3 regions of the Streptomyces sp. KL116D genome follow, and region 2 is predicted to be linked to each of the others. Evidence: riboswitches for the same ligand, from Rfam matches in the RefSeq annotation. Region 2 holds a riboswitch; each other region holds the start of a gene.
The links. Region 2 has a riboswitch for thiamine pyrophosphate ahead of thiO (glycine oxidase ThiO). Riboswitches for the same ligand answer to the same signal wherever they lie in the genome.
Positions count from the first base shown of each region.

Region 1: it holds a riboswitch for thiamine pyrophosphate, as region 2 does, so the genes downstream of both, thiC (phosphomethylpyrimidine synthase ThiC) here and thiO (glycine oxidase ThiO) in region 2, are expected to answer to the same signal.
Region 3: it holds a riboswitch for thiamine pyrophosphate, as region 2 does, so the genes downstream of both, RBJ77_RS33050 (cytosine permease) here and thiO (glycine oxidase ThiO) in region 2, are expected to answer to the same signal.

Region 1 covers NZ_JASERH010000026.1:58,584-62,837, forward strand. The annotation lists gene RBJ77_RS08115 (hypothetical protein) at 1-581, shown strand, start outside; gene thiC (phosphomethylpyrimidine synthase ThiC) at 675-2,462, opposite strand; TPP riboswitch at 2,455-2,622, opposite strand; gene RBJ77_RS08125 (YibE/F family protein) at 2,694-4,025, shown strand; gene RBJ77_RS08130 (SsgA family sporulation/cell division regulator) at 4,097-4,254, opposite strand, start outside.
Region 2 covers NZ_JASERH010000087.1:67,333-71,586, reverse strand. The annotation lists gene pknB (Stk1 family PASTA domain-containing Ser/Thr kinase) at 1-223, opposite strand, end outside; gene RBJ77_RS35345 (thiazole synthase) at 313-1,107, opposite strand; gene thiS (sulfur carrier protein ThiS) at 1,115-1,315, opposite strand; gene thiO (glycine oxidase ThiO) at 1,312-2,481, opposite strand; TPP riboswitch at 2,479-2,592, opposite strand; gene RBJ77_RS35330 (hypothetical protein) at 2,645-2,992, shown strand; gene RBJ77_RS35325 (NAD(P)/FAD-dependent oxidoreductase) at 3,085-4,254, shown strand, end outside.
Region 3 covers NZ_JASERH010000084.1:203,983-208,236, forward strand. The annotation lists gene RBJ77_RS33040 (hypothetical protein) at 1-416, opposite strand, end outside; gene RBJ77_RS33045 (hypothetical protein) at 1,515-1,823, shown strand; TPP riboswitch at 1,996-2,096, shown strand; gene RBJ77_RS33050 (cytosine permease) at 2,079-3,515, shown strand; gene RBJ77_RS33055 (hypothetical protein) at 3,662-4,254, shown strand, end outside.

The DNA.
Region 1 (4,254 bases), on a different contig from region 2:
AGTCCGGAAACACCACCATCGGTCTGGTCGCGGAGACCACGGGACCCGGCGTCGCCGCGGTCGCCGTCGTGCTCGCCCCGGTTCTCGCCGGGACCGCAGCCGCGATCTTCCTGCTGGTCGGCTACATCCTGAAGATGCTCAACCCGGCACCCGACTTCGCCGACACGCTCCTCGCGGCCGGCTGGATATTCGGCGCCCTCACCGCGGCGGGCATCCTCGTCGCGGCCGTCTGCCTGCTGCTGACGGCCCTGCGCAACGGGGCGACGTCACTCCAGGCGGGCGCGCACGGGGAGTCGAGCGAGGAGGTGGCGCGGGCCCGGGAAGCCTGGGGCAAAGCGCTTCTGGAGCGTGGCATCCTGCCGTTCCTGCGGGAGGCCCTCGCGGACCCCCCGACGGGCGGCGGCGCTTCGCTCGGCGGCAGCCGCGGCGGCTCCACCAGCCGCATGCCCCAACTCGGCTACAACCGGCCGGGGTTCTCCAGCCCGGACGGCGGCGGCACCGCCACCGGGCAGCGCGCCGGCTACTCCAGCCCGGACTTCTCCAGTCCGGACTTCGGCGGCCCCGAGCACCAGCCGGACTGACCTCCGGCGGGGCACGGGGCCGTGACATCGGCTCGGGGCGAACTGCGCGGGCCCCGAGCCCTCAGTCATGCCGTTGTGCTTTCGTCGCCGTGCTCAGTCGGCGATCGGCAGATAGACGCGGTTGCCCGCGTCGGCGAACTCCTTCGACTTCTGTTCCATGCCCGCCTCGACCTCCGCCTGCGTGGTGCCGTGCGCGCGGCGGATGTCCTGCGAGATCTTCATCGAGCAGAACTTCGGACCGCACATCGAGCAGAAGTGCGCGGTCTTCGCGGGCTCGGCCGGCAGCGTCTCGTCGTGGAACTCCCGTGCCGTGTCCGGGTCGAGGGCCAGATTGAACTGGTCCTCCCAGCGGAACTCGAAGCGGGCGTCGGAGAGCGCGTCGTCCCAGTCCTGCGCACCGGGGTGGCCCTTGGCGAGGTCCGCCGCGTGCGCCGCGATCTTGTACGTGATGACACCGGTCTTCACGTCGTCGCGGTTGGGCAGACCCAGGTGCTCCTTGGGCGTGACGTAGCAGAGCATCGCCGTGCCCCACCAGGCGATCATCGCGGCACCGATCCCGGAGGTGATGTGGTCGTACGCCGGGGCGACGTCGGTGGTCAGCGGGCCGAGCGTGTAGAACGGCGCCTCCTCGCAGATCTCCTGCTGGAGGTCGATGTTCTCCTTGATCTTGTGCATGGGCACGTGGCCCGGGCCCTCGATCATCGTCTGCACGTTGTGCCGCTTGGCGATGGAGTTGAGCTCGCCGAGCGTGCGCAGCTCCGCGAACTGGGCCTCGTCGTTGGCGTCCGCGATGGAGCCGGGACGCAGGCCGTCGCCGAGGGAGTACGTGACGTCGTACGCGGCGAGGATCTCGCAGAGCTCCTCGAAGTTCTCGTAGAGGAAGCTCTCCTTGTGGTGCGCGAGGCACCAGGCGGCCATGATCGAGCCGCCGCGCGAGACGATGCCGGTCTTGCGGTTGGCGGTCAGCGGGACGTACGGGAGGCGGACGCCGGCGTGGACCGTCATGTAGTCCACGCCCTGCTCGGCCTGCTCGATGACCGTGTCCTTGTAGATCTCCCAGGTCAGCTCCTCGGCCTTGCCGTCGACCTTTTCGAGGGCCTGGTAGAGCGGCACGGTGCCGATCGGCACGGGGGAGTTGCGCAGTACCCACTCGCGGGTGGTGTGGATGTTGCGGCCGGTGGAGAGGTCCATGACGGTGTCGGCGCCCCAGCGGGTCGCCCACGTCATCTTCTCCACCTCCTCCTCGATGGACGAGGTGACCGCGGAGTTGCCGATGTTGGCGTTGACCTTCACCAGGAACCGCTTGCCGATGATCATCGGCTCGATCTCCGGGTGGTTCACGTTGGCGGGCAGCACCGCGCGGCCGGCCGCGATCTCGTCGCGCACGACCTCGGGCTCGACGTTCTCCCGGATGGCCACGTACTCCATCTCCGGGGTGATCTCGCCCCGGCGTGCGTAGGCGAGTTGGGTCACGGCCTGCCCGTCCCGGCCGCGGCGCGGCTGGCGCGGACGGCCGGGGAAGACCGCGTCGAGGTTGCGCAGACCGCCGCGCGGCGACGTGTGCTTGATGCCGTCGTCCTCGGGCCGGACGGGGCGTCCCGCGTACTCCTCGGTGTCGCCGCGGCCGATGATCCAGTTCTCCCGCAGCGGCGCGAGGCCCCTGCGGACATCGGTGTCGACGGTCGGATCGGTGTACGGGCCGGAGGTGTCGTACAGCGTGACCGACTGCCCGTTGGTGAGATGCACCTGACGGACCGGCACATGGAGGTCGGGGCGTGAACCCTCGATGTACCCCTTGTGCCAGCCGATGGACTTCCCGGCCTCGTCAGCAGAGCTCTCGCCCTGGGTGGAGGCAGGCGTGCGTGCGTCCGTTGTGGTCATGAGACCTACTCCCTACGCCGGCATTACCCGGTAACAGGTTCGGCGGTCGACGCAGCGAAGTCCGTCCCAGGATGTTCCACGTCGTTTCACGTGAAACACGCTTCGGTACGAAGGTCAGCGCCCTCTCAGCCCGGTGCTCCGAGCTCCCGCGTGTGCAAAGGTGCCTCCACGCTAGCGTCATGTCGGACGCGTTGAACAGAGGGCCCCTGCCGTTCTTGCGATGATCGGGCGGTGACCACGACGCAGCAGCCCCCTCCTCCGCCGTCCCATCCTCCCCATGGGCACTCCCACAGCCACGGACCGGCGGCGCCCGTCTCGCAGCATCTGCGCAAGGTCATCGCCGCGATCCTGATCCCCTTCTCCGTCGCGGTCGTCGTGGGGCTCGCGGTGCTGTGGCCGGGCGGCGCACCGGCGCACGAACGCACCGGAGTCGGCTTCGACCGCCAGACGCAGCAGGCCACGGTCACGAAGGTCGAGAAGGTCGACTGCAAGTCCGTGCACGCCTCGGGAGGCAACCAGGCCGGCGACCCCACCACGGCCGAGGGCTCGGCCGGCACGGACCAGCCCAGCGGCACCTGCGAGAACGCGACGATCCGCATCGACACCGGCAAGGACAAGGGCCGTACGTTCACGGAGATCGTGCAGCCGGACTCACCACGGCAGTTGCACGAGGGCCAGAAGGTGATCGTCGCCTATGCACCCGACGCCCCGGAGAACCTGCAGTACTCCGTCACCGATGTGAACCGCAAGATTCCCATGGCGCTGCTGGCCGGGATCTTCGCCCTGGCCGTGGTCGTGGTGGGCCGGCTGAGGGGCCTCATGGCGCTGGTCGCGCTCGCGGTCAGCTTCCTCGTCCTGACGTTCTTCATCCTGCCCGCGATCCTCCAGGGGTCGAATCCTCTGGTGGTGGCGGTCGTCGGAGCGAGCGCCATCATGCTGATCGCGCTCTACATGTGCCACGGCCTGTCGGCCAGAACCTCCGTCGCGGTGCTCGGCACGCTCGTATCGCTGTTGCTGATCGGCCTGTTGGGCTCGTTGTTCATCGGCTGGGCCGCGCTGACGGGCAACACCGACGACAGTACCGGCCTGATCCACGGTCTGTACCCCGACATCGACATGAGCGGTCTGCTGCTCGCGGGCGTCATCATCGGCTCCCTCGGGGTGCTCGACGACGTGACGGTCACGCAGACGTCGGCGGTGTGGGAGCTGCACGAGGCCAACCCGACGATGGGCTGGCGCGGTCTGTACCGGGCGGGCATCAGGATCGGCCGCGACCACATCGCGTCCGTCGTCAACACCCTGGTGCTCGCGTACGCGGGCGCGGCGCTGCCGCTGCTGCTGCTCTTCTCGATCGCGCAGAGCGGCGTGCTCGACGTGGCCAACAGCGAGCTGGTGGCCGAGGAGATCGTGCGCACGCTGGTCGGCTCGATCGGCCTGGTGGCCTCCGTGCCGGTGACGACCGCGTTGGCCGCCCTGGTGGTCTCCGCCGACCGCCCGGGGTCCCACGGGCCCGTACAGGCCGCTCCGGTGCGTACGGGCAGAGGCCGACGGCGTAAGCGCTGAGTGCGCGGAACTGCTCGGGTGCACCGCGCTGCTGAAGCGTTACGCCTCTTGTCGTACCGTCCGACGGCGGGTCAGCCCGCGCTCTGCTCCTCGGCCAGGATCCGGTCCAGTGCCTGGTCGAGATCGGCCTCGAAGTCCGCGAGGGCCTGCTCCTGACCCAGCGGGACCAGCTTGTCCGTACGGTCGAGGAAGGCGATGATCGGGGCCACTCCGGCCCGGAACAGCGCCT
Region 2 (4,254 bases):
GCGAGAGGCGGGCGACGGACTTGGCCTCGCGGATGAAGCGGTCGACGAACGAGGCGTCGGCCGCGAGCGAGGGGTGCATCACCTTGAGCGCGAGCACCCGGTCGAGGCGGGTGTCCACGGCCCGGTAGACCGTGGCCATCCCGCCGACCGCGATGCGTGCGTCGATGCGGTACCGGCCGTCGAGCACATGCCCGAGCAACGGGTCCTGAAGGGTCGTGTCCACGCAGCGAGTCTACGAGGAGCCACCGACAGGCCGGTCCCGTGCGGCGGGACCGGATCCGTACTGCAGCAGAGCTGTGACCGGGCGTGCGATCAGAACGCGGGGCGTTCGGGATCCAGCTGCGCCTGCCCCTCCGAAGGGGACGACGCCGCGGCGAAATGGCGCTTGGGGATGCGTCCGGCACGGTACGCGAGGCGGCCCGCCTCGACCGCGTGCCGCATGCCCTCGGCCATCAGGACCGGCTCCTGCGCGCGGGTCACCGCCGAGGCGAGCATCACACCCGCGCACCCCAGTTCCATGGCGAGCGCCACATCGGAGGCCGTGCCCGCGCCCGCGTCCAGGATCACCGGCACGCGCGCGTGCTCGACGATCAGCTGGAAGTTGTGCGGGTTGCGGATGCCGAGCCCGGAGCCGATCGGGGAGCCGAGCGGCATGACGGCCGCGCAGCCCACGTCCTCCAGCTTCCGGGCGAGGACCGGGTCGTCGTTCGTGTAGGGCAGGACCGTGAACCCGTCGTCGACCAGCGTCTCGGCGGCGTCGAGCAGCTCGACCGGGTCCGGCAGGAGGGTGCGCTCGTCGGCGATGACCTCCAGCTTGATCAGGTCCGTGCCGAGCGCCTCGCGCGCGAGGCGGGCCGTGAGGACCGCCTCTCCCGCGGTGAAGCAGCCCGCCGTGTTCGGCAGCACCCCGATGCCGAGCTTCTCCAGGACCGAGAGCACCGACCCGTGGACGTCGGCGTTCACCCGGCGCATGGCCACCGTGGTGAGCTCGGTGCCGGAGGCGGTCAGCGAGCGTTCCAGGACGTCGAGGCTCGGCGCCCCTCCCGTGCCCATGATCAGGCGCGAGGAGTAGGTGGTGCCGCCGAGGACGAAAGCGTCGTCAGCCATGATCGAGTCAGCCTCCTTGTACGGCGGTGAGCACTTCGACGCGGTCTCCTTCGGAGAGCGCCGTGACGGGCCACTGGGTGCGCGGGACGACGGTCTCGTTGAGCGCGGCCGCGACACCGGAGTGCGCGGCGGTGAGGGTGGCCACGAGGGCGTCCAGGGTGGTGCCGGACGCCACCGCGCGCGGCTCACCGTTGAGGGATACGTTCATGCGGGCTGCTCCAAGGAGGCGCCGCTGAAGCGCCTGGGGGTGAACGGGCGGGCCTCTTCCGGGAGTTCACCGGTGGCCAGGACCTGCGCCATGGCGTCGCCGGTGACCGGCGTGAGCAGCACGCCGTTGCGGTAGTGGCCGGTGGCCAGGAGGAGTCCGGGCAGCGCCGTCGGGCCGAGCAGCGGCGCGTTGTCCGGGGAGCCGGGGCGCAGGCCCGCGCGGGTCTCGGTCAGCGGCAGCTCCGTGATGCCGGGGACGAGTTCGTGGGCGTCCCGCAGCAGTTCGTAGACGCCGCCCGCCGTGACCTCGGTGTCCCAGCCGAGCTCCTCGGTGGTGGCGCCGACGACCAGTTCGCCGTTGACGCGCGGCACCAGGTAGACGTGGCTGCCGCGGACCACGGCGCGGACCGTGCGGCTCAGGAACGGCGCGTACCGCTTCGGCACCGTCAGCCGCAGGACCTGGCCCTTGACCGGCCGGACCGGCGGCAGCACCTCGTCGGGGACCCCCGCGAGCTGACCGCTGCGGCTGCCTCCCGCCAGCACCACCTGGTCCGCCGCGAACTCGCCGCCGTCGGCGAGGACGACCCCGCGGGCCCGGCCCCGTGCGACGGAGAGCCGTTCGGCCCACGTCCGGTGGAAGACCACGCCGGACCGCTCGCAGGCCGTCACGAGGGCGCCCGCGAGCCTTCTCGGGTCGATCTGGTGGTCACCGTCGACCCGCAGGCCCCCGCGCACGCCCGGCGCGAGCATCGGCTCCAGGCGGCGGCAGTCCCGGCCCGACAGCCACTCGGACTCCAGGCCCGACTTCCGCTGCAGGGCGTGCAGTTCCCGCAGGTGCGCCCGGTCGTCCGCGTCGAGGGCGACGGCCAGCGTGCCGCACGCGCGGTAGCCGAGGTCCTGGCCCGACGCCTCGGACAGCTCCGCGGCGAACTCCGGATAGCGCCGCGCCGACTCGACGTTCAGACCGAGCAACGTCTGCTCGCCGTAGTGGAGTTCGGTGACGGCGGCCAGCATCCCGGCCGCCACCTGGGCGGCCCCGCCGCCCGGTGCGGGGTCCACGACCGCGACGGACAGACCGCGCTGCGCGGCCCTCCACGCGGTGACCAGACCGATGATGCCGCCCCCGACGACGACTGCGTCGGTGGTGGTGCTCGGCGTACGCGACATGGGCGTCCAGCCCCTCCCTTCGCCGGCATGACCCGGATCAGGTTCGTACGGTCGGAGGCCGCTCCAGCCTCCCTCTCAGCCCGCTGCGTACGGGCTCCCGCGAGTGCTTTACGTTGGCCACCCTAACTCTTCGCCGTCAGCCCCAGTAAGGGAGCCTCCGCCCGTGGCCCGATCCCTCGACGGTCTCGTCCTCGCCCCCGTAGCCGACCAGGCGCCGGGGCAGGTGGGCACCAGGACGCGCTTCCGCTACCACGAGCAGGACGGCCGGATCTGGGCCGACTACGAAGGCGGCGACGTCGTGCGGGGACACCTCGTGGGGACCCGCGCCGGCGACCGGCTCGACTTCCGCTACGTCCAGTTGAAGACCGACGGCAGCACGTCCTCCGGGCACTGCGTCTCCGTCGTGTCCGAACGGCCCGACGGGCGCCTGCGGCTCGACGAGACCTGGGCCTGGGAGTCGCAGGAGGGCAGCGGGACCAGCGTCGTCGAGGAGATCACCGCACCGGTTTGATCACTAAACCGGTGACACGTGTGCAGGACGTCACGGGCCGGGAGTGGCCCACGCCGCTGACTGACACAAGATCAGGTGCCTAAGGTGATCCCGTGAGTGAGCAGCGGAGCGGGAACGGGACGCCCACGGGGCAGCGGAACGTCGTCATCGTCGGCGCGGGCATGGCCGGTGTGCAGACGGCGGTGGCCCTGCGCGAACAGGGGTTCCCCGGCACCGTCACGCTCATCGGCGCCGAACCCCACCAGCCCTACGACCGCCCGCCGCTGTCCAAGGCCGTCCTGCTCGGCAAGGCCGAGGGCTCGGCCTTCGACGTCGACTTCGAGGCGCTCGGCGTCACCCTGGAACTCGGCCGCGAGGTCACCGGCCTGCGCCCCGCCGACCACGAGCTGGACACGGCCCACGGCCCGGTGCCGTACGACGTCCTGGTCGTCGCCACCGGCGCCGAGCCGGTCCGGCTGCCGGGCGCGCAGGCCACGCCCGGCACGCACCTGCTGCGCACCCTCGACGACGCCGAGCGGCTGCGCCCGGTCCTCGCCGAGCAGCGCGACGTGGTCGTCGTCGGGGCCGGCTGGATCGGTGCCGAGTTCGCCACAGCGGCCCGCGAGGCGGGCTGCCGGGTCACCGTCGTGGAGGCGGCCGAGCGACCGCTGGCCGGGGCGCTGCCCGCGGAGATCGCCGCCCCCATGACGGCCTGGTACGCGGACGCCGGAGCCCGGCTGCGCACCCACGCGCGCGTGGCGAGCGTCGAGGAGGGGGCCGTGGTCCTGGACGACGGCACGCGGCTGCCCGCGGGCGCCGTCGTCGTCGGCATCGGCGCCCGCCCCGCCACCCGCTGGCTGGCCGGCTCCGGCATCGAGCTGGGCGCCCACCGCGAGGTGGTGGCGGACGAGCGGCTGCGCACCTCCGTACCCGACGTGTACGCGGTGGGGGACTGCTCGTCCTTCCCGTCGACGCGCTACGCGAAGCGCCTGATGGTCCACCACTGGGACAACGCGCTGCAGGGGCCCCGCACGGTCGCGGCGAACATCATCGGCGAGACCCCGGCCGCCTACGACCCGGTGCCCTACTTCTGGTCCGAGCAGTTCGGCCGCTTCGTGCAGTACGCCGGCCACCACGAGGTCGCCGACACGACGGTCTGGCGCGGCGACCCGGCCGGCGCGGCGTGGTCGGTGTGCTGGCTGCGGGACGGCGCCCTCGTGGCCGTCCTGGCCGTCGGCAAGCCCCGCGACCTCGCGCAGGGGCGCAAGCTCATCGAGGCGGGC
Region 3 (4,254 bases), on a different contig from region 2:
GGGATGGGGACAGTGCCCGCGCCGGCCCTTTCGGCGCTGGCTCGTTTCCATTGCTCCCGGATCTCGGTGAGCGTCGTGGTCAGCTTCGCGCCATCGCCGTGCCTCTCCACGTATTCGCGACATGCCAGGAAGTACGCCTCGGTGATGCGCGGGCTGGGAAGGGCACGTCCTGATGCGGCCTTGGACAGGGCAGAGACCGAGTAGCCGCCTTGTGCGGCCATCATGGCGAAGGCGGAGTTCGCGACGCCGGGTTCCTTGGACGCGGTTTTGCCGGCCTTGCGGTGGGCGTCGTGCAACAGAGCCGCGAGCGTGGCCAAGGAAGGACTCCCGGCCTCCTGACGCGCGTCGCGCAGCAGCTGTACGAGGTGCCCCAGGGCGGTGTCGGCTTCGGAGATCGGTGCTTCGTTCCGTCCCATTCCAGCTCCGCTAAGTGATCGACTTCGAGAGCAGCGCCGTGTCCACAGCCCGGGGCGCATCGGCCGACAGCCAGGCTGGCCCTTGCCGTCGGCGCTCGGCGGTCGGTTCTACAGGGAGCAGCGGGGGAGCCCAACTTCTCTACCTGCGCTGTGGTTGGACTCCCCGGCTGCGCGCCGGCCGACGCACTCCTGTCCGTCGGCTCTGGCCGTCACGCTCCCCAACGGGCAATCGGTTGCGGACTGCTCGGGCTCCAGGCCACCGGCGTTGCAAGGTCGAGGGCGACAAAGCCGGCAGCGGCGAGCAGAGCGACCGCGGAGGCAGGGGGCACACCAAGCAGCGTCAGGAGGCTGGCAAGGCTCAGCACGACCACGATGACGACGACCTGTGACGGCCCGATCGTGGTGTGCGGCCACCTCCGGCGGCTTCCCACGCACTGTGCCCGGCGAGTCTCCGGCGGCGGGTTGGAAGAGGGTGCGCGGCGGCGGTGAAGGTACATGATGGGAAGGCTCCGATCTGCTGGTCCAGGTCTTCACGGAGTTGCGTCGTTGCCGCGACACGAACCCCGGCCTGTCGCCATCATCCGCCAACCCCTGTTGGTCACCAAGGAGTTGCAGGGGTGCCGGGCTTCTGCGCGATGTGCCGGGTATGCGCTGCCGAGATGCTGCGCGGGGGCGTTGCCGCAGGTCGGCCCGGTCGGCGGCAGGGGCGGACCGGATTGTTGAATTCTTCATCCGGATTCATCCGGGACGCTGCGCAGAGGGTCGCTCGCGGCCGCAGACTGGAGGTGGCACCTAAAGGTGCCCCGCCCCGCCGCGTCTGCTGGTCCAGGCACAACACGGCAAGGGCGTTCGAGGGTGGGCCCCGTTGCCGCGGGGCCCACCTCCCTGCCGCAGAGGCCGTGCGTACGGCCCGCCCCGCAGAGAGTGCTGCGCCCGCCGCCCGAACTGGGCAGTGCGTGTTCCGAGTTGGAGCAGAGGGGCGCGGTCTGCCATGGTGCCGTCGCCCAGGGGTACGGTGAGGCTGACGGGATGCTGGCCGGGCAGGCCGAACGTGATCCAGACAGACGTCGTAGACCGCACCCCCACGGAGGACTCGACATGCTGCTCGCTGCGGACAAGGGCGACATCACCACGATCATCGGCGGCATCGCCCCCGACTGGGGTCCCTTCGGGACGCTGGGCACAGAGGCGAAGACGATGATCCAGGTCATCATGGCCGTCGCGATCCTGCTGTGCCTCGGCATCGCCATCTGGGGCGCCGCCAAGCAGCGGATCGGCGCGACGGCCCTGCGTGACACGTTCAGCGCGGAGCAGGGCAAGGGGCTGATCATTGCCGGGATCACCGGGGTGTTCCTCATCGGCTCCCTCGGCACCCTGTTCACCATCGTCTACGGGATGGCCGTCTGAGGTCGTCCGACTGTGCGGGCCCCAGCCGTCGGCCCGTGAAGGCCGACGGGCGGCTCGGCGGTGCAGGCGCGGGCGAGGGGCGGCTCGCAGGCGCAGCAGCAGGCGCGGTCTGAGGCGGGCGAGGGCCCGCGTGCGGCAGCGCCCGTAGTACCGGTTACCCTCTTGGTTCGTACTGCCCGACACGGGGTGCCCCGCGACAGCGCCGGGGCTGAGATCACACCCGTAGAACCTGAACCAGTTAGCACTGGCGGAGGGATGTCAGCGATGCCGATACCGCACGCTTCCACGCACCCGGCCACACCCGCGCCCCGGACCGCACTCGACGGGCGGATGCCCGCGGCACCAGGAGACCTGCGGATCGAGGCGCACGGCATCGCCCCCGTACCCGAAACCCACCGCTACGGAGGCGCCGGACGCCTCTTCACCGTCTGGTTCGCGCCGAACCTGACCATGAGCGGCGTCTTCACCGGCACCGTCGGCATCGCGCTCGGCCTGGACTTCGCCACCGCGCTCGCAGCGGTCGTCCTCGGCACGCTGGTCGGCGCCGTGCCGACCGCGTACCTCGGCACCTGGGGCAGCCGCACCGGATCCGGTCAACTCCCCCTCGCACGGCTCGCGTTCGGTGGGGGAGTGGTCCTGCCCGGTACCGTGCAATGGCTGTCGTCGATCGCCTGGGACGCGCTCATCGGCCTGTTCGGCGGGGACGCTCTCGCGCGGCTGTGCGGATGGCCGTTCTGGCTCGGGGCGCTGGTCATGATGGCGGCTCAGGGACTGCTCGGGGCGTTCGGCTACGAGGTGATCCACCGCCTTCAGCAGTGGATGACGGCCGTCCTCGCGGTCGCCTTCGTCGCGCTGGCACTCCGCCTCGCGCACATCGGGGTCACGCCCGAGGCACACGGATCCGTCCATGGCGCCGACCGCGCCGGAGCCTTCGCTCTGACCAGCACGATCGCCCTGAGCCTGGCCCTTTCCTGGGCGCCGTACGCCAGCGACTTCAGCCGCTACCTGCCCCGCGCCACCTCACCGGTCCGCATGTTCTGGTGCACGCTGCTCGGCGTCGTCGTGTCCTTCACGGGCGTGCAGGCGCTCGGCCTGTGGGGCGCCTCGATCTTCACCGACCAGACCGCGCGCGGCGTCGACACCGTGCTCGGCGGGGGAGTGCTCGGATCGGTGGGCCTGCTCGCCGTCGCTCTGGCCGCGCTGTGCAGCAACGCGATGAACGACTACAGCGGTTCGCTCGCCCTGCAGACCGTCGGCGTCCGCATCCCGCGCCCCCTGGCCGCGGCCCTCGCCGCACTCCTCGGCTTTCCCCTCGTGCTGTGGATGCATGCGGCCGACACGGCTGCCCGCTTCCAGAACGTGCTGCTGTTCGTGGGCTACTGGATCCCCGGTTTCGTGGCAGTAGTGGTCGTCGACTGGTGGGCGCGGGGCCGCGAGCGGGGCGGCGCCGACATGGATCTCTCCGTCGAACGCACGAGGACCCGCTCCGCTCTGCCCCCGCTCCTGGCGTTCCTCTGCGCTTTCGCCGCCACCGTCCCGTTCATGAACACGAGCCTGTACGTCGGCCCGGTCGCCGAGGCGTTGCACGGCGCGGACCTCGGCTACTACGTCGCGTTCCTGGTCGGACTCGCGGTCTACGCACCGTTCCGGCTGCGTCGGCGGACGTCGCACGACGGTCCCGCCGGGAGCTGAACTGGGCTGCCCGGCACGGCAGATGGGCTCACCGTGCGTCATGCGTCCCGGTGATGATCCACGGCGGTACAACCTTGTCCCCTCCAAGATCGTCTGAGGGTCGAGGAGTTGGAGCGTCCGGCTCCCCGACACCCCTGGGGGATGTAATGCAGAGAGCCTCCGTCGGCCGCGCCGTGCGGCTTGGCGCGTGCGGAACCGCCGTCGCCGGCCTGTTCGTGGTCGGCCTCGGCGCCGGGACCGCGATGGCTTCGGACACGCTGTGGGTGCAGTCCCCGTACGAGTTGAACGTGCCGCTCGGCGTGGACGGCGGTGAGCCCCCGGCCCGCTCGCTCGACCTCGGGCTCTACCACGACAACAGCAACGTCAAGGTCACCGACGGGCGGCTGACGGTCGACGTGTCCGGGCTCGCCGGCGTGGCGGACGTCGTCTGGCCGGCGAACTGCGCACCCGAGGGCACCGTCGCGGTGTGCACGATCGACGGCGTGATCCCGGTGACCAACGTCGACGCCGTGCACCTGGGGATCCGCGCCGCCGCCGGCGCGCAGCAGGGCGCGCAGGGCACGGTCACGTACAAGGCGACCGCCACCACCCCGTCCGGCACCATGAAGTCGCCGGACGGATTCACCACCACGGTCACCGTGGCGTCGGGGCCGGACCTCGCGCTCGCCGAGCCGGACCCGGTCACGGGTGCGGAGCCCGGCTCCACGACGACAGTGCCGTTCACCGTGACCAACGAGGG